4 regions of the Peribacillus suis genome follow, and region 1 is predicted to be linked to each of the others. Evidence: riboswitches for the same ligand, from Rfam matches in the RefSeq annotation. Region 1 holds a riboswitch; each other region holds the start of a gene.
What was found. Region 1 has a riboswitch for cobalamin ahead of AC503W_RS01830 (cobalamin adenosyltransferase family protein). Riboswitches for the same ligand answer to the same signal wherever they lie in the genome.

Region 1 (4,495 bases):
AAGAAGATTTCGAGATTGCTACCACCGTTGAAGAAATGACTAAAGAAAACCCTGGGAAGTACACAGGGAATAAATACAATAAAGCCATTATACATAGAGCATTAGACAATCAGGACTTTCAGGAAAAGGATAGCTTCGAAGTTTATCAGAGCTTATTAAAACTAATGGGCGAAGGTGCAAACTACAAAGAAAAGTATCAGTTTTTCGAAGCATTCGACCCTTCCATTGAAACGGCGGTAACAGAGATGCCAGGTGGAATCACCATCGACGGCAGTGGTGAATTGGGAATCGACGTGAATATTGCAATTTTGCTTGACGCTAGTGGAAGCATGAACCAAAAAGTAGGCGGGAAAACAAAAATGGAGCTGGCGAAAAAAGCGATTAATGAATTTGTAGCTTCCCTTCCGGAAGAGGCAAATGTCATGCTCCGTGTCTATGGGCATAAAGGAAGCAACGATGATAAAGATAAGAAGATATCCTGTGATAGTACGGAAGTGGTTTATGGTTTGGCCCCATATAATAAAGGGGACTTCAGGAAAGCTTTAGATAAATTTAAACCGACAGGATGGACACCGATTGCCAAGACCATTTCGGAAACAAAGAAAGATTTTGAAAAAGCGGGTTCAGAAGGTCAAAATATCATTTATGTCGTCAGCGATGGAATTGAAACCTGCGACGGTGATCCAGTGAAAGCAGCTAAAGACTTGCATGATTCCAATATTGAACCAGTGATTAACATCATAGGGTTCGATATGGATAGTGAGGGGCAAAAACAATTACGTGAAGTTGCTGAAGCTGGCGGAGGGAAATTCGAAATGGTCAATAATGCCGATGATTTCAATAAGATGTGGGATGAAGAGCGTAGAGATCTGTGGAACCAATGGTGGAATTGGGGCAATGAAAATTGGAGTACCGTTCGGGATGAACAAAATAAGAAGACATCGTCTTTACTTGATGAAAAAAACAGTTTTTCTAGGCTTTCCTCTGATGAAAGCAATCGCATGTATGAGGCTACGAGTTATTTAAAGGATAAGAAACAAATAAATTATGAGACTTGGGAGGAAGCTCGCAGTTTAGTCAAACAACGCCGTGAAATAATAAAAGAGTATTATGACGAAAAATATGAAGAATTGAACACGACAGTGAAAAATGAAGGGGAGGGTTTAAAAGAATCAATTAAAAAGAAAGAAGAAGAAATGAAAGAGAAATATAAAGATTAATAATCAAAGGGGCTGTCTAATAGCCCTCTTTCAAGAGGATTCATGCACAAAATAAAAGGCAGAAATGTTGTTAAATCAACGTTTCCGCCTTTTATTATATATACGATTTCGGCGTAATTACCCCTTTTGAGTGTGTCTTTATTTGAATAATTGCGGATATATGGTCTTTGCAGTTAGTTCTACGGCTTCTCCGATACGCGGTCCGGGACGTGACATGACGTCTTCGTTAAGCTGATATACTTGGTCTTCCTTCACGGCGCTGACATCTTTCCAACCTTTACGAGATTTGATTTCATCCACAGCATTGTCCACATAGCCTACGGTTGTAATGATGGCATCCGGGTTGCGCTTGACGACTTCTTCATCTGCTATTTTCGCCCAGCCCTTTTGGTCGGCAAAGATATTTTCGATACCGGCAGACGCCAAGATCTCTTGTTGGAAGGTTTCAGCTCCCGCTGTATAGATTTCCGGAGAAGGGCTGATTTCGAAATATGTTTTTTCTTTAGAATCGACACTTGCCACCTTTTCTTCAACATCTTTGATTTGTTTTTTTATGTTTTTGACTAGGTCTTCCCCTTTGTCCGTTACGCCCATGACTTTGGCAATTTGATCAATATCACTATATACATCATCAAAGGTCACTGCTGATTTAATAATGAAAATGGGGATTCCCGCATCTTCAAGCGGCTTTAATGCTGCTTCATCGCCTATTGTATAGGCAATGATAACATCCGGTTTCAAAGAGATGATTTTTTCGGAATTGATCGTCATCGAATCAGAGACACGCTCGACATCTTTAGCTTCCTCAGGATAGTTATCGAAATCCGTCGCTCCAATCACCTTATTCCCTACACCAAGGGCATATAAAATCTCCGTATTACTGGGTTGAAGTGAAATGACCGTTTCCGGAACCTTATCAAATGTGATTTCTTTTCCGCTATCATCAGTGACGGTATAGGATTTGACTTCTTCAGTTGTTGCAGGATCTTTTTTCTCTAGCGATTTCTGATCATCATTCGAGGCACATCCTGTAAGGAAAAGGGCGACCATCAGAAGGGCAATCCAACTGGATCTTACTGTTCTTATCATGTTTTATTCCTCCATTTTCTTTTTCATCGTTTTGGTTGGATAAGATTTGCTGATAAAGGGAATCTCTTCGCGACCCAGTTGTTTATTGACATAGACAGCCATCACGAATAGAACATTGGCAAGCAAATGAGCATAATCAAAAAGTATCGCGGGCACATCTTTTTCCGTACTGACTTTATGCAAGGTACGGACGGATTTCTTGGCTTCACTACGGCAAGTATGCAAAATACAGGCTGCCGTCGATCCTTGGGGTAGCACAAATGTTTCGATGCGTTCTTCCACTTCCGCGACATAATAGTCATAGATTTCACTTAGGCGGTTTAGACCGTCTTCGGTTATGGCCAATTTCCCCCGGGCAGAACCATTTAAATGATAAGCCATCGGCAACAGTTCCATTAAATCCCTGTAGACTTCAGGAATCTCTTTCGTGAACGACGCTGCCAGTCCCATTTGAGTCGTCAATGAATCGGTGCGAATTTCATAATCAACGCTTGAAACTGATTCGCGCATAAATGGGTAGCATAAAAAGCGGGCATCCTTCTTTGCCATAATTTTTCCTCCTTTTTAATAATGTGAATGACCTTCGTATTGCTTTTCGGCGCAAAAGAAAAAGCCGACCAAAGGTATTGGTCGGCAAACAATCATCTATGTATCTCGAACGGAAAAAAAGATGGAAGATTGCCGTACAATCCTCCTAACTTCCGAAGAGCAAAATACGATAAAAAAAAGGCAGGTCTCCTGGCTCGTGCATCATTTTACTCTAAGAACCTTCCCATTTGGATTGAATGAATGGTATCGTGCGTGCGGATTCATTCACAAACAGTGGCATATTTCTTATTTCATTAGCACTTACAGTTGCGGAAACAGCTTCGGTTTTACACCGAATTCCCTATTAAGCTGACAAGTCAGCACCTATTTTCTGCAAGGTTTATATTCACTTAGTACCAGTCTATCATAATTAATTACTTAAATAGTGAAAAAATTTCAAGAAATCTCTTTTATAGGGGTATTATTCTAGTAAACTCACTTTGTAAGGATAAATTGGAGGTTAATGTAAAATGGGTGTCGAATAAATAAGGGTTAAGCATGAGTGATTTACATAATCATGGGAGGTAGAGAATGGTTTATAAACAAGTGAATCAGAAACTGGATATGATTTTGGAAAACATTGAAAAGGTCATTATTGGAAAAAGAGATATAGCAGAACTAAGTCTTGTGGCGCTCCTTTCTGGTGGACATGTCTTATTGGAAGATGTCCCGGGCGTGGGGAAGACCGTCTTGGTCAGGGCGCTAGCGAAGTCCATCGGGGCGGATTTCAAACGGATTCAATTCACGCCTGACTTGCTACCGTCCGATGTAACGGGGGTATCGATTTTCAATCCGAAGGAACAAGAGTTCATCTTTAGACCGGGGCCAATCATGGGCCATATCATTTTGGCCGATGAAATTAATCGGACATCACCGAAAACGCAATCCGCCCTACTTGAAGGAATGGAAGAGGCAAGCGTGACGGTGGATGGTGTGACAAGGAAACTGGAACAACCGTTTTTCGTCATGGCCACTCAAAATCCAATTGATTACGAAGGCACATACCCACTTCCAGAAGCACAGCTAGATCGTTTTTTATTGAAAATGAAGATGGGGTATCCGGAAGTGGCAGAAGAGATAGAAGTGTTGCATCGGGCCCAATATACGGCTCCGATTGAAGAATTGGAATCCGTGATTTCGTTAGAGGAACTGATAGATTTGCAGATAGAGGCAAAGGCCGTGATCGTGGATGATACGATAAAGACGTATATCGTCGAGTTAGCCAATCAATCACGTAAGCATGAAAGTGTATATCTTGGGGTGAGCCCACGTGGATCGATTGCCCTAATGAAGGCAGCCCAAGCCTATGCGCTCCTAAAGGGAAGGGATTACGTTTTACCTGATGATGTGCAGCATTTGGTACCGTTCGTTTTTACCCATCGGCTAATCCTTAATCCGGAAGCGAATTACTCGGGGGTGAATGCTGACATGGTGATACATGAGGTAGTGGCTACGACGCAGGTACCCGTGAAGAGGGCCGTGACCTAATGCGGAATGTGCTTACCATACTGAAGAAAAACAGGAATGTCTGTGGGATCATAGTACTTATGCTCATTTCCTTTTGTTTTGCGATGTTTCAAGGCGGGTTTATCAGTTGG
Region 2 (4,495 bases), 460 kb from region 1:
CAATTCTGTCGGTGCGATGATCGTTCGTGCCACCAGATCAGCCAATATTAAAAATCCGCTTCCCACAATCAATGATAATGGCAACAGATGCGTATGGTCTGGCCCCCAAATCCTGCGGACCAAATGGGGGATGACCAGCCCTACAAAGCCAATCGTACCTGATACGGCAACGGCAGCCCCTGTCAGTATCGAGCCGGCGACCAGAATCAGCATCTTCCTCCGCTGAACATTCACGCCTAGGTGCCTCGCACGGTCTTCCCCAAATGTCATGGCATTCAATTCGTGGGTATTCATCATCAAAACGAGAGAACCAAGGAGGAAAAATGGCAAAATGATCGTGACATGACTCCAACCACGCATCGAGACACTTCCCATCAGCCAGCTGATGATTTGCCTTAACTCCTCACCCGTCAATGCAATCATCAATGAGATGAAAGCACTTAAAAACGAGCTGAAAATGATACCGGTTAAAATAATCGTTTCTACCTTCATGGAACGATCCATTTTTCTTGCAAAGGTCAATACGCAAAAAATCGTCAACAATGAAAAAAGAACGCTTAATGTAGGCAGTGTATATAGGCCAAAAAACGGCAGTGACAAATTCAAAAACAACGTTAATACTGCACCAAGCGAAGCCCCTGAGGATATTCCCAGGGTATAGGGGTCAGCTAGGGGATTCCTGAGCAATCCCTGAAATGCTGCCCCTGCTATTGCAAGGGATGCCCCAACCAAACCTGCAAGCACGACCCTCGGCAGGCGGATGTTCATCACGATATTCGTCAGTGTCCCATCCGGTTCCATGGCCAGGGGCAAATGAAGGACTTCCTTGCCAATGATTTGCAAAAGCACTGGTATCGGAACGGAAACCGATCCTAAGGAAATACCGATCAATATCGAAATAACCAAAAATGATAGGGCAAATACATAGGCCAATGCCCGTTTAGTTTTTAAATACGTTCGGATAGACTGATTTGGCAAGTTCCTCTACTCCCTCTATAAGCCTAGGACCGGAACGAGTGACAATATCTGAATGGACATCGAAAACCTCACCATTCTTAACTGCCTGAATGTCGGCCCATCCATTTCTTCCCGTTACCTCTTTGACTGGATCTCCTGTGTAATAACCATAGGTTGTAATGATGACATCCGGGTTGGCCGCTATCATCGACTCTTCATCGAGTTTTACCCAGCCATCCAATTCACCTGCGACATTATCCGCTGAAATGATGTCCAGCATTTCATCCATGAAAGTATTTTTTCCCGTTGTATAGATTTCAGGTGACGGTGAAACCTCTACAAAAACACTTTTTCTATCCTCACTCTTGATTGCCTTAGCCTTTTCTTTGATCTTTTCCAGCTTGGTCTGCATCGTCTTGACGATTTCCTTTGCCTTATCCAGTTCCCCTATTGCCGTTCCAATCATCTCAATAGACGTATACACTTCTTTAAAGCTTTTGGCATCATTCACGATTAGAACTGGAATACCCGCATCCTTAAGCTGTTGGATTCCTTCTTTGGAATTATGGGCACTCTCATGAGCAAGAACGATATCAGGCTGCAAGGCTAAAATCATCTCTGTATCTATTTCCATTCCACCTATCTTCTGAATATCTTTCGTTTCTTCCGGGTAATTGTCATTTTCAGACACTCCAATCACTTTCTCACCCGAACCTAGCGCAAAGACCGCTTCTGTATTACTTGGGATTAATGAAACAATTTTTTCTGGTTTCTGCTCGATGGTGACTTGGTTACCCACTGCATCTTGTAACGAAAGCGGGAAGCCCTGGTTAACAGCTTGTTTTGTCGACTGGTTTTCTCCTGTTCTATCCTGGGAGGCATCGCTACAGCCAACCAGTGTACCGACCATCAATCCCATCACAAGCATGAAACTATATATCTTCCTCATCTTAAAACCTCCATCATTTTTGAGTTCATTTCTGGACCTTCACACATGTGTTGCGAATATCAAAAGACATACAAAAAAGCATCCCCCATCAAAACGGAGGATGCATGTATGGCAACGGAACAAAAAAGGGACATAGCTCTGCCACACACCTCCCCATCCGCGTGGTTACCGGTGTACAATTTTGGCAGGTCTCCTGGCTCATGGTCATTGCTAACGGCACCTTCCCATATTATTCATACAGTGGTATACATCCGTTAACTCCCATTTACAGTGGCGCGACCGCGTTGGCATTTCACCAACTTCCCTTTCAAGTCCTTACAGACACCAAATTGTTCATATGTATATAATTTCACTGCCTTTCATTATACACCATTTAGGAAATCGTATTATATGATATTTCAGATTACTTTAAATTAAGATTTGGAACGCAAAAAGGCAACCATCACATGGCTGCCTTCTATAGCTTTAGATGTCACTATTAAAACGGCATGTACTTTGATCACGTAAAAGACCTAGATCTTTCGGCACCATCGTTTCAATCAAAAAGTCATCCTCTTCCTCATAAATGATTTTCTTCATTTCGATTCCGAAGTACTCTTTCATCCGGGCTTCCGTCATCACTTCGCGGACTTCGCCATACACCACACGCTTTTCCTTGGCAGTCATTAAAACATGGTCAGCCAAGTAGAATGCGTGGTTCGGATAATGCGTGTTTATGATACAAGAAATGTTCTTCTCTTTCGATAACCGCTTTAGTGTCTGTAAAATCACGATTTGCTTTTGAATATCAAGATGCGATTCTGGCTCATCAAGAATCAATACATCCGGGTCCGATACAAGCGTCCGGGCAATCAAGGCCAGCTGCAATTCCCCACCACTGACGGAATTACAGGACTTTTTGGCAAGGTGAGCAATGCCAACCATTTCAAGAGCAGCGATGGCAGCCTCCCGGTCCTTTGCAGAAGGCTGGGACAGCGTACTGATATAAGGCGCCCTTCCCATAATGACAAGCTCTTCCAAAGTAAATCCGAAAACCATTTTATGTGCCTGAGGAACATAACCGATTCGTTTCCAGATCGTTTTGCGTGATAGCGCAGTAAGCGGCTTTCCGTCGATGAGCGTTTGACCCTTTTTCCAATCAAGAAGGCCGGTAATACACTTCAGCATCGTGGTTTTACCGGCACCGTTCGGGCCAAGGATCGCCATGATTTCTCCGTCATTCAACGAAAAGTCAATGTCGGTCTGGTAAAGAAAAGGAGCTTTCTCTCTTTTTTTAGCATAGAAAAAATTCCCTCCCTGCACCTCGATTTTCATGACCAACCACCTCCTGTCTTTCTAAGTAGAATCGCAAAAAATGGTGCGCCGATAATGGCTGTCAATATCGATAGCGGAATTTCCGTAGCCGTTACAGAACGTGCCAGGTTATCGATCAGGAGTAAATAGGCACCACCAATCGATAGGGATACCGGTAAGACAAGTTGATTGTTGTTCCCGACGAGCATTCTTGCCACATGAGGGATAATCAGTCCTACCCAGCCGATGATACCGGCTATCGCTACAGATGAAGCCGTAATTAACGTCGCACCAAGAATGACCGTCCACTTCAATCTAGTGACCGGGATACCTAGCGATTTTGCTTCATCCTCAGGTAAGGTCAGTAAATTGATTCTCCAGCGTAGTGAATATAAAATCAAGATGCCGACAAGGATGATTGGTCCACCCACATATAAATCCTTGTATGTGGCCGTTCCAAGGCTTCCCATTAACCAGTATGTGATGGCTGGCAGCTTTTCTTCAGGGTCGGCGACAAACTTAATTAACGAGATCAACGCTTGGAAAAGGGCGGAGGTGACAACCCCAGCCAAAACAAGCATGAAGACCGGTGAATCTTTTTTGCCGCTGATTATGAACGTGAAAACGATGGCGGCTAAACCACAGCCAAGTGCCAAGACTTGAGATGCAAAACCATGTCCCAATAATAAAATCCCAAGGGAAGCACCGAACCCAGCACCTGCAGACACTCCTAGGATATCGGGACTGACCAAGGGGTTGCCGAACATCCCTTGGAAAGAGGCGCCTGCAATCGATAGGCCCGCACCGATTAACAAGGCCAGTAAAATTCGTGGCAGACGTATTTGAAGGACCACTGTTTCTTCCATCTGTGTCCATGTTGGCTCGATTGGAAACACGGTTGAAAGCAATATTTTAATTTGAGTCCCTAAGTCCATTCCAAAGCGTCCGATGCTCAATGATAGGAGAACCATCGCAATGGGCAATATCCAGAAGAGGACCGTTTTCCATTTTTTCATTTTCATTCCCTACTTTACTGTTTTGCGGCTTCGGAAGATGGGTGAAGAATGTTCTCTACTTGTTCTTCCGTTACATCATAATCATAGAACTCTGAGTAGTAATCCGTGATTTCATCCTTCATATCATAATCAAATAGCTCGGGATGATTTTTCTGAGCCATCCATTTTAACATAAGAGGTGCATCACCGCTTGGAGGGAACCATCTATAGATGCCCAGCGGAATTTTATATACATTTCCTTCTTGTACAGCACTGACCTGACTCCAATCTTGTCCGTTCA
Region 3 (4,495 bases), 610 kb from region 1:
CGGCTTCCCAACCGAATGACGGAAAACCGTGAGGGGCCAAAGGAAGTGAAGCAAAAGTTCCAAAAGGAATATAAGATTCCTTGGTACAATCCTGGTTTCTTCAATAAATGGGATGTTTACGAACGGTTGAATGCGGATGATCGGGCTTTGCCATTTTTACCGGAGACCTACCCTTTTCAATCTCTATCCGTCGTCGAGACGCTTCTGTCGCATTATCGCCAAGTCTATATCAAACCCATTCATGGTAGCCTTGGCCTCGGCATTCATCAAATTCTGTATGATAAGCATGAAAATGTCTACTATTGCCGGTATAAAAATGAGGAACAGGAAAACAAATTACAAAAGTTTTCCACACTCGAATCCATCCTCAAACATGTATTTCATAATCGACCGCTTGAGAACCTGATCGTTCAACAAGGCATCCCGTTAATCCGCTCTTCAAAGCGGCCAGTGGATTTCAGGGTCCATACGAACAAGGACAGCAATGGGGTTTGGCAAGTGACGGCCATCGCCGCAAAAGTTTCCGGGGCTGGCAGTGTGACGACCCATATTAAAAGCGGCGGGGTCATCAAGACGGTTGCCGAACTATACGGAGATGACGAAGAAGCTAAACGGATCGAGGAAAAGCTATCAGAAGCCGCTCTTATATTAAGTGAAAGCATCGAGGAGCACCTAGATGGCATCATAGGAGAAATCGGCTTCGATTTCGGATTGGATAAAAAAGGGCAAGTATGGATGTTCGAAGCTAATTCTAAACCAGGCCGTTCTATCTTTTCCCATCCAAAGTTAAAGGAATTTGAACTTTTAACCAGGAAGCTCAGCCTTGATTATGCCATTTATCTTACCGAACAGACGATTTCACAAACGATTGGTACACAGAAATGAACATTTTTTATGATGTTCCCTCTGAGAGATGGAGCCATAACGAGGAAGATATGCAGCTATATGCGGGAGCCGCGAATGAGGAAATCCCTTTTAAGCAGGACACCCAGGATCAGACACTTTTTCCGATTACTTTATTTCCGGGAAACCGGGTGCTAGTCGTTGGTATCTTGACCTCTCTAGATCCAAAGAAGGAATCAGGTATAGGGGGGAATTTGACACTTTTTCAGAATTTATCTCAATATTTATCGAATCATGGGATATTGGCCTATGTATTCACGGTTGAATCCTTGCTTTCCAACTACATGAAAGGCTTCATCTTTTCTCCACAAACGAACACATGGAATGAGGTAAAATTACCACTGCCCGATATCGTTTATAATCGCATTCCCAAAAGGGGATTCGAAGCATCGGAAAGTTTTCAAGAACTCCTTTCCTTTTTTAAAGAACATCGTATCACTTTATTCAACCCTCATTTTTTAGATAAGTACTTGATGTACGAAGCATTGACGGAAGATGGATCTCTAGCCCGCCATCTTCCATCGACCATAGACCTATCCGACCCTACCCAACTAGCGGACTTCTTACATTTCCACAAACATATTTATTTGAAACCATGCAAAGGAAGCCAAGGTAAGGGCATCTACACCCTGCTAGAAAAACCTGATGGCACCCTCCAATTCAATAGCCTGAAACATCAGGAATTGTATTCTGATTTCTCCGCGTTTTGGGAAGCCAATAAGGCGTCGCTCAAAAAGAGGGGGTATCTGGCCCAACGAGCGGTCATTCCAAAGAAACTGAATGGACACCGATACGATTACCGTATTCTTGTTCATTATGAAAATGGGTTTTATAAAGTGACCGGCAAGGGCGTGAGGATGTCGCAAACCCAGGAAATCACAACCCATACACCAAGGGGGGGAAAGCTTTTTCCCTATCAGCAGCTACAAACGAGGCCGTTAAACAGGAAGTTGGCGAACATTGCGCAAAGATGTGGAATCATCCTCTCCAGGAAGTTTGGCTTTCTTGGGGAATTCTCCATTGATATCGGGGAAGATACATCCGGTGCTCTATTCATTTATGAAGTCAATTCAAAACCCATGCAATTTGATGAAGAGGAAATTGAAGCGAGCCGCCTACTACATTTAAAAAACCTGTTCATTGAATTAACTTTTCCGAATCACATAAGAAAATAACCTCCATCCTGCTTTTTCCATTATAATGAAATGAGAAACAGCGATATGGAGGTTATACATATGATTACGCATTTTCAATGGAAGCCGTTGCACAAGAATTTACCTGGCTGGAAGATTTCCTTTTACTTCAATAAATTGGCCGTCCAAGCCCTCTATCATAAAGATGGGTCCATTGAGTGGTTAACCAATCCGCCTGTAGAGTCAGAGGAAGAAAAACTCAAGGGCATGATTCATGATTTAATGGTGTACCACGTGTACGACTAAATAGAATAAAGAATCCCTCTTTGGCTAACACTAATAAAAAGCCAAGGAGGGATTTCATTTGGATAAAGAAAAGATTACATTTCTGAAGGATACCGAGTATGACGGTAAGGATTCTGTATATCTCGATATCGATCGTATCATCAATGAAGGACTTGCTGGCGGAAACGTCTATGAAGCCGCGGACACCTTGAACATTGAGGAAGCCCATGACTTTCATGATGAAACGGAACCGAACATCAATAAAGATTGAAAACAAGGGCTTCCCTTATGGGCGGCTCTTTACTTGATTTCTTGATAGCCGAATATTTCTAGATTCACTTGGCTAAAGGCTCTTTCAAGATTTGCTTCGTATTCTTTCCTATCTTCTACGTTTTTGCCATGAACCTGGATTTCCTCAATCAAGCTTGCTCGGCAATCATCTAAAGATATCATTTCTTCCACACAAAAGTTACGCATGATTTGCGCTTTTAAATAGTCCGTAAAATGCTCAACTGTACCAAACAATGATATGGCCCCCTATGATAGCTGTCCTGTCTAATTAACAGGATTCTTTTTGAATATTGTCCAATATGGACTTGTAAAAAACAAAAAACAACTTCCCATTCAGAAGTTGTTAGAGTGCAAACGAAACATAACAAAAATGACCATGATTCCCCATTTTTCTACAAAAATAAGAAAGCATGTTCTTGCTAATTTTTCGCACTTAACACCCCCTATCCTCGTAGGTTTCTGGCGTTGTGCTAAAAACGGGCAGGTCTCCTGGCTCATGATCATCGCTTTTCGAACCTTCCCATCTTTTCTTGCAAAAAAGACAGTGGCATTCCTTCGAATCGCTCTCATTTACAGTTGCGGGACAGCGTCGGATTCTAACCGACTTCCCTTTTAAGCAGATAAGCTACACTTTCTTATCTGCACCCATTTCTAGACGAAATACTATTTTTCAGTTTAACTGTATCAAATTTTCACTAGGATTACAATGAGGCTCCTGCCTTGTTCTTGGGCCCTATCTATCCTCTTTCCTCTTATTCATCATTTCTTCCTGTCCTCTGAATACACCCTACTCTCTTTCAGGATCGATGTAATGATATGCTCCGAATCCCATTCATGACCGGATATCTCGATAAGCGGATACCGATTAGGCAACACGTTTTGCTGAATTTCATGGACTTCCAATCCTTGATCATGCAAACGCAGAATTTCACCGCGCAGATTTTCCAAGTAACTGAGCTTTCTTTCAAACATTTCCTTTCCGTTCGGGACATATCCGGCATGGCAGCAAAAGACCTCTTTAAAATCATACTGAAGCAGTTTCTTGATGGATTCCATGATGACCGGGATAGATTCTTCCCTTAAAACTAGCTTCGTTTTCGGCGTTACAAACAGGTCACCCGAAAACAGCATGCCATTACTATGGTTCAGGTAAACCATATGGTCCCTCGAATGCCCTGGCGTAAAGATTGGCTCCCATGTTTGAGTGCGTGAATGGACGACCCCTCCTAATGGTTCTGCCTTGAAGGCATCCCTATCTCCCCAAAAAACTCTACGGTAATCGGGATATTCTGCATCCTTTGCACAAATATCGAGGGACATCGGATGAATATAGATGGGAACGTTCCTATGTTCCTGTATCCATGCGGCCCCACCCGTATGGTCCTCATGATAATGCGTCAGCGCAACCATATCGTAATCAGCGGTTTCAAAGAATGGAGTAAGTTCCTTCAACAAGATTTTTGCCCCCGTATCAACTAACATGCCATCGGTTAAGAACACATTCACGCTCATGCCTGATTTGTTTCCTTCCGGTGTCCCTTTTACGCAAACCACATCATTTATCGTTTTCATTTCCAGCATGACTTTCCACCCCAATCATTTTTTTGGAAAAACTCATCATCCTTTATTTTCTAATTTACTTACAATAAATGTATTATCTCTCCATACTTTTTACAAGTATAATATTTTTTCTAATGATGGGAGTGATCAAAGTCCATATTCTTACGCAGACAGGCCATGTAAGATCCGGGACGTTCCGTGTAACTTAGCAAATGGCCACTATAATCTGGGCAAGTAGATCGTTCGATTCATAATCTTGATAAAATTCAAAAAATAATTGACATTACTGTATTTAACAAATAATATAGATTATATTAAAAAAA
Region 4 (4,495 bases), 550 kb from region 1:
CTAACGGCTCAAATCGTTGACGAAATGACCGATACGGATAGCAATAAAAACCGGGAGGCCAAAGGTCAGGGAATAGCGAACATCGTGGCCGGTTTCTTCGGCGGGATGGCCGGATGTGCAATGATTGGACAATCCGGTATCAACATCAAATCCGGGGGACGAGGTCGGCTGTCCACTTTCGTCGCCGGGGCCTTTTTGTTAATCTTGATCGTGTTATTGAATGATGTCCTCATTAAAATTCCGATGGCCGCCCTTGTTGCGGTCATGATCATGGTTTCCATCGGGACGTTTGATTGGTCCTCCTTGAAGAGGCTCCGTATCACGCCTAAAACCGAGGCGATAGTCATGATCGTAACGGTTATCGTTGTTCTTTATACGCATGATTTATCCAAAGGCGTATTCGCCGGGGTACTCTTGAGTATGATTTTCTTCTCGGCTAAAATTTCAAAAGTGTCTGTCGAGAAAACAGCGGACAACCAGGATCGGCAAATCACTTATCGAATAAAAGGCCAGGTGTTTTTTGCATCGGTCCAAGACTTCATTTCGAAGTTTGATACGAAGGAAAAAGCAGATTCCATCATCATTGATTTTTCCAATTCGAAAATATGGGATGCCTCGGCTGTAGGCGCCGTCGAGAAAGTCATCTTAAAATACAGAGTACAGGGGAAAACGGTTCAAGTGCTCGGACTTGATCAGGAAAGTTCTCAGCTGCTAAAGAACCTCGCCTCATATGAAAAGTAAAAGGATGCATGGCTTCCCTGCATAAATTCTTGCTGAACCGCCAAACTAGAGTGAATGATACTCTGGATTGGAGGGAAAATCATGTCATCCGAACAGGATTATACTGCTGCAGATTTATCACCTGACCTTCTCAATGAGTTAAAACTCTTTGAAGGCAAAATACGTGAGGAATCAAACAAAGAGCTTATCGTGATTGCGTATGAAAAAGAGAAAGAAGCGTTGAATTGAAAAAAGGACTCGAAGACACTTTCAAAGTGGCATCGGGTCCTTTTTTTATTACTTAGCGAAGATATCTGTTAAAACTGGTACAATTTGTTTTTTACGTGATACGACGCCTTCCAATACAGCAATGTTCTTATTCAATGTTACGTTATACGCTTTCTCCACTGCATCCGCTGATGCTCCTAGAGCCAAGGCAACGGAATCATTCGTTAAGATATCCGTTACGACGAATAAGAATAAATCCAATTCTTTCGCGGCAATAACTGCATGAATCGCTGCTTCAATTTCTGATTGCTTTGCAAGCACTTCATTCGGGTCAACAGCATTCACTTGAGCAATCTCAACTTTTGCCGTTCCCATTGAAAATTCTTTTGCATCAAGTGTGATGAGCTGATCGATGGTTTTGTCACTCAAGTCAGCACCCGCTTTTAGCATCTCCAAGCCATATGTTTCAGCATTCACGCCGGCAATTTCCGCTAATTCCATAGCAGCTGCGACGTCTTGCTCTGTGCAAGTAGGCGATTTGAATAATAAAGAGTCGGAAATGATGGCTGAAAGCATAAGTCCTGCAATGGCTTTAGGCACTTCAATTCCGTTTTCTTTATAAATCTTATTTAAAATAGTAGCCGTGCAGCCAACTGGTTCTGCCCGGTAATATAAAGGATCACTTGTTTCGAAATTAGCGATACGATGATGGTCGATGACTTCCAATACGCGTACCTGGTCGATGTCTTCGGCACTTTGCTGGCGTTCGTTGTGATCGACTAAAATCACGCCATCCGCTTCCCCAGCCACTTTTTCAACAAGGCGGGGTGCTTCGAATTTAAATTGGTCCAACGCATATTGTGTTTCGCCATTCACTTCACCAAGACGAACAGGTTCAGCTTGGATGCCCAGCTGTTTTTTTAGGTCAGCATAAGCGATTGCTGAACAGATAGTGTCGGTATCCGGATTCTTATGTCCAAAAACTAATATTTTTTCCACGATTTTTTCTCCTTTTTCCTAAATGATTTGGCAGGGATTTTTCTTTTCATAATCAGAATCCCTAGTTTTGCTATGCAATTTATTTTAACACAAAAACCCTGACATTCCGCGATGGAATTTTGTATTCCTCCCTATATTCTTTCATCATCCTCTTCCTTTATCCGACCTTGTCAATAGATATGAATCAGTTTTTCACAAATATATATGTTGAATTATCAGCATGGATGGCTTACGATAATATAAGCATACATACTAGATATTGACTTTTATAACAACATAAATAACTATATATAGAATTATTAACCAAGGTGCCAGAGATGGCTGAAAAGGGAATCCGGTGTGAACCCGGAACTGTCCCCGCAACTGTAAATGTGACGAAATGAGAAAACCACTGTATAGCTCTCTATACGGGAAGGACTCAAAGTAGGATGATCATGAGTCAGGAGACCTGCCTGGTTTTTTCAAGTTTCTTATTCTTCGGGGATTGAGATGATGAAACGATAGTGTAATGGCTATTTTTTCATGGCTCTTTTATCCTATCGTTTGATCCGCTCAATTTATTGGGCGGTTTTTTTTTATTCGCGTACATTTAAGAGGAGGAACATTTATGACTCAAACATATAACCCTACCATAAAAGATGACACAGAAACAAATTCAATCCAGCTGGACATGTTATCCAAGGATTTCGAAGGCCGTCTTGATATGGAAAAGTTCAAAAAGCGTTTTACTAAATGGCTCGATCGAAATGGTGATGCTTCAGAAGAACAAACATCGAAAAAGTTGATCCAGCTTGCACTTGAAAGTGTCGATATCGATGCCCCGGACTGGACATTCGTCGCCGCAAGGGAACTATTGAATACCATGTATCGTGATGCCCAAAAGAACCGGGGCTATGAAGGCCGGAACTATGGACCTTTCTATGAATTGATTCAAGAACTCTCTCAGCAGCATGAAGGCCAACGTTACCCTGTTTATAAAGCAGAGCTTCTCGACTCCTACACAAAAACGGAAATCGAAGAATTGGGTTCGGTCATCGATCCGGAAAAAGATAAACTATTTTCATATATCGGAATCTATCTTTTGAATGATCGCTACTTGGCCCGTCCAAAAAAAGACAAGGTCTATGAACTTCCCCAGGAGCGCTTCATGATCATTGCCATGGAAATCATGAGACTGGAAAAAACGGAACACCGACTGCAGCTTGTTAAAGAAGCCTACTGGGCAATGTCGAACCTATATATGACGGTAGCGACCCCTACCCTCTCAAATGCCGGAAAGACACACGGGCAATTGAGCTCATGCTTCATCGATGCAATCGAGGATTCCATCGACGGAATTTATCAATCAAACTATGATGCCGCAAAAGTTTCCAAGTTCGGGGGCGGCGTTGGTCTATATGTCGGGAAAATCCGTTCGCTTGGTTCTGATATCCGCGGTTTTTCCGGTAACAGTTCAGGCACGACTCCCTGGATTCGCCTCTTTAACCAAACGGCCGTCAGCGTCGATCAATTGGGGCAACGTAAAGGCGCAATCGCCATCTATCTGGATGCGTGGCATAAGGACATCATGAGCTTCCTTGACTTGAAGACGCAAAACGGCGACGACCGCTTAAAGGCGCATGACATCTTCACGGGCGTCTGCATCCCCGATTTATTCATGGAAGCCGTGCGTGACCGGAAAGATTGGTATCTCTTCGACCCGCATACCGTGAAGCAAACCCTTGGGTTCTCCCTCGAAGATTTTTATGACGAGAAAAAAGGGGAAGGCAGTTTCAGGGACCATTACGCCCTTGCTGTAGAGGCGGCGGAGAATGGCATACTTCCAGGCTATAGTTTCGAGAAAATCAAAGCGATGGACATTATGAAAGGTATCATGATTTCACAATTAGAAGAAGGCGTACCCTATATGTTCTACCGGGACGAAGTGAACAGAAAGAACCCGAACAAGCATAAAGGGATGATCTATTGTTCTAACCTTTGTACGGAAATCGCCCAGAACTTAAGCCCTTCAACGATCACCGACGAATATGAAACGGAAGATGGCGATGTCGTCGTAGTTCGCAAAAGCGGGGATTTCGTTGTCTGTAACCTTTCTTCCATCAACCTGCCTCGCGCGGTGAACAGCGATGTATTGGAGAGACTGATCCCGATTCAGATCCGCATGCTCGATAACGTCATTGACGTGAATACCTTACCGGTCAAGCAAGCTTCCATTTCGAATAAACGCTACCGCTCCATCGGCTTAGGAACTTTCGGGTGGCATCATTTACTGGCGACGCAAAATATCTACTGGGAGTCCGATGAAGCCGTTCAGTACGCCGATACCTTATATGAGAAAATCGCTTATTTAACCATTAAAGCATCCAATGAATTGGCCAAGGAAAAAGGAACCTACCCATACTTCGAAGGGTCCGATTGGCAAACGGGGGAGTATTTCGACCTTCGTGACTATAGAGATCCAAAATGGTTGGAATTAAAAGAAGAAGTAAAGCAGTATGGTACACGAAACGGCTATTTAATGGCAATCGCCCCCAATTCATCGACTGCC

Region 2: another riboswitch for cobalamin. It lies ahead of AC503W_RS20165 (helical backbone metal receptor); the one in region 1 lies ahead of AC503W_RS01830 (cobalamin adenosyltransferase family protein).
Region 3: another riboswitch for cobalamin. It lies ahead of AC503W_RS04770 (hypothetical protein); the one in region 1 lies ahead of AC503W_RS01830 (cobalamin adenosyltransferase family protein).
Region 4: another riboswitch for cobalamin. It lies ahead of AC503W_RS04450 (ribonucleoside-diphosphate reductase subunit alpha); the one in region 1 lies ahead of AC503W_RS01830 (cobalamin adenosyltransferase family protein).

The regions. Positions count from the first base shown of each region.
Region 1 covers NZ_CM182019.1:357,678-362,172, forward strand. Annotated here, with positions in the region: gene AC503W_RS01820 (VWA domain-containing protein) at 1-1,220, shown strand, start outside; gene AC503W_RS01825 (ABC transporter substrate-binding protein) at 1,359-2,309, opposite strand; gene AC503W_RS01830 (cobalamin adenosyltransferase family protein) at 2,313-2,858, opposite strand; cobalamin riboswitch at 3,021-3,240, opposite strand; gene AC503W_RS01835 (AAA family ATPase) at 3,429-4,385, shown strand; gene AC503W_RS01840 (DUF58 domain-containing protein) at 4,385-4,495, shown strand, end outside.
Region 2 covers NZ_CM182019.1:4,115,744-4,120,238, forward strand. Annotated here, with positions in the region: gene AC503W_RS20160 (FecCD family ABC transporter permease) at 1-978, opposite strand, end outside; gene AC503W_RS20165 (helical backbone metal receptor) at 941-1,906, opposite strand; cobalamin riboswitch at 2,073-2,250, opposite strand; gene AC503W_RS20170 (ABC transporter ATP-binding protein) at 2,372-3,220, opposite strand; gene AC503W_RS20175 (FecCD family ABC transporter permease) at 3,217-4,215, opposite strand; gene AC503W_RS20180 (ABC transporter substrate-binding protein) at 4,230-4,495, opposite strand, start outside.
Region 3 covers NZ_CM182019.1:967,794-972,288, reverse strand. Annotated here, with positions in the region: gene AC503W_RS04790 (YheC/YheD family endospore coat-associated protein) at 1-885, shown strand, start outside; gene AC503W_RS04785 (YheC/YheD family endospore coat-associated protein) at 936-2,078, shown strand; gene AC503W_RS04780 (YheE family protein) at 2,139-2,342, shown strand; gene AC503W_RS04775 (hypothetical protein) at 2,401-2,592, shown strand; gene AC503W_RS04770 (hypothetical protein) at 2,622-2,846, opposite strand; cobalamin riboswitch at 3,075-3,276, opposite strand; gene AC503W_RS04765 (MBL fold metallo-hydrolase) at 3,372-4,193, opposite strand.
Region 4 covers NZ_CM182019.1:905,340-909,834, reverse strand. Annotated here, with positions in the region: gene AC503W_RS04465 (SulP family inorganic anion transporter) at 1-741, shown strand, start outside; gene AC503W_RS04460 (hypothetical protein) at 823-969, shown strand; gene AC503W_RS04455 (manganese-dependent inorganic pyrophosphatase) at 1,018-1,947, opposite strand; cobalamin riboswitch at 2,236-2,417, shown strand; gene AC503W_RS04450 (ribonucleoside-diphosphate reductase subunit alpha) at 2,555-4,495, shown strand, end outside.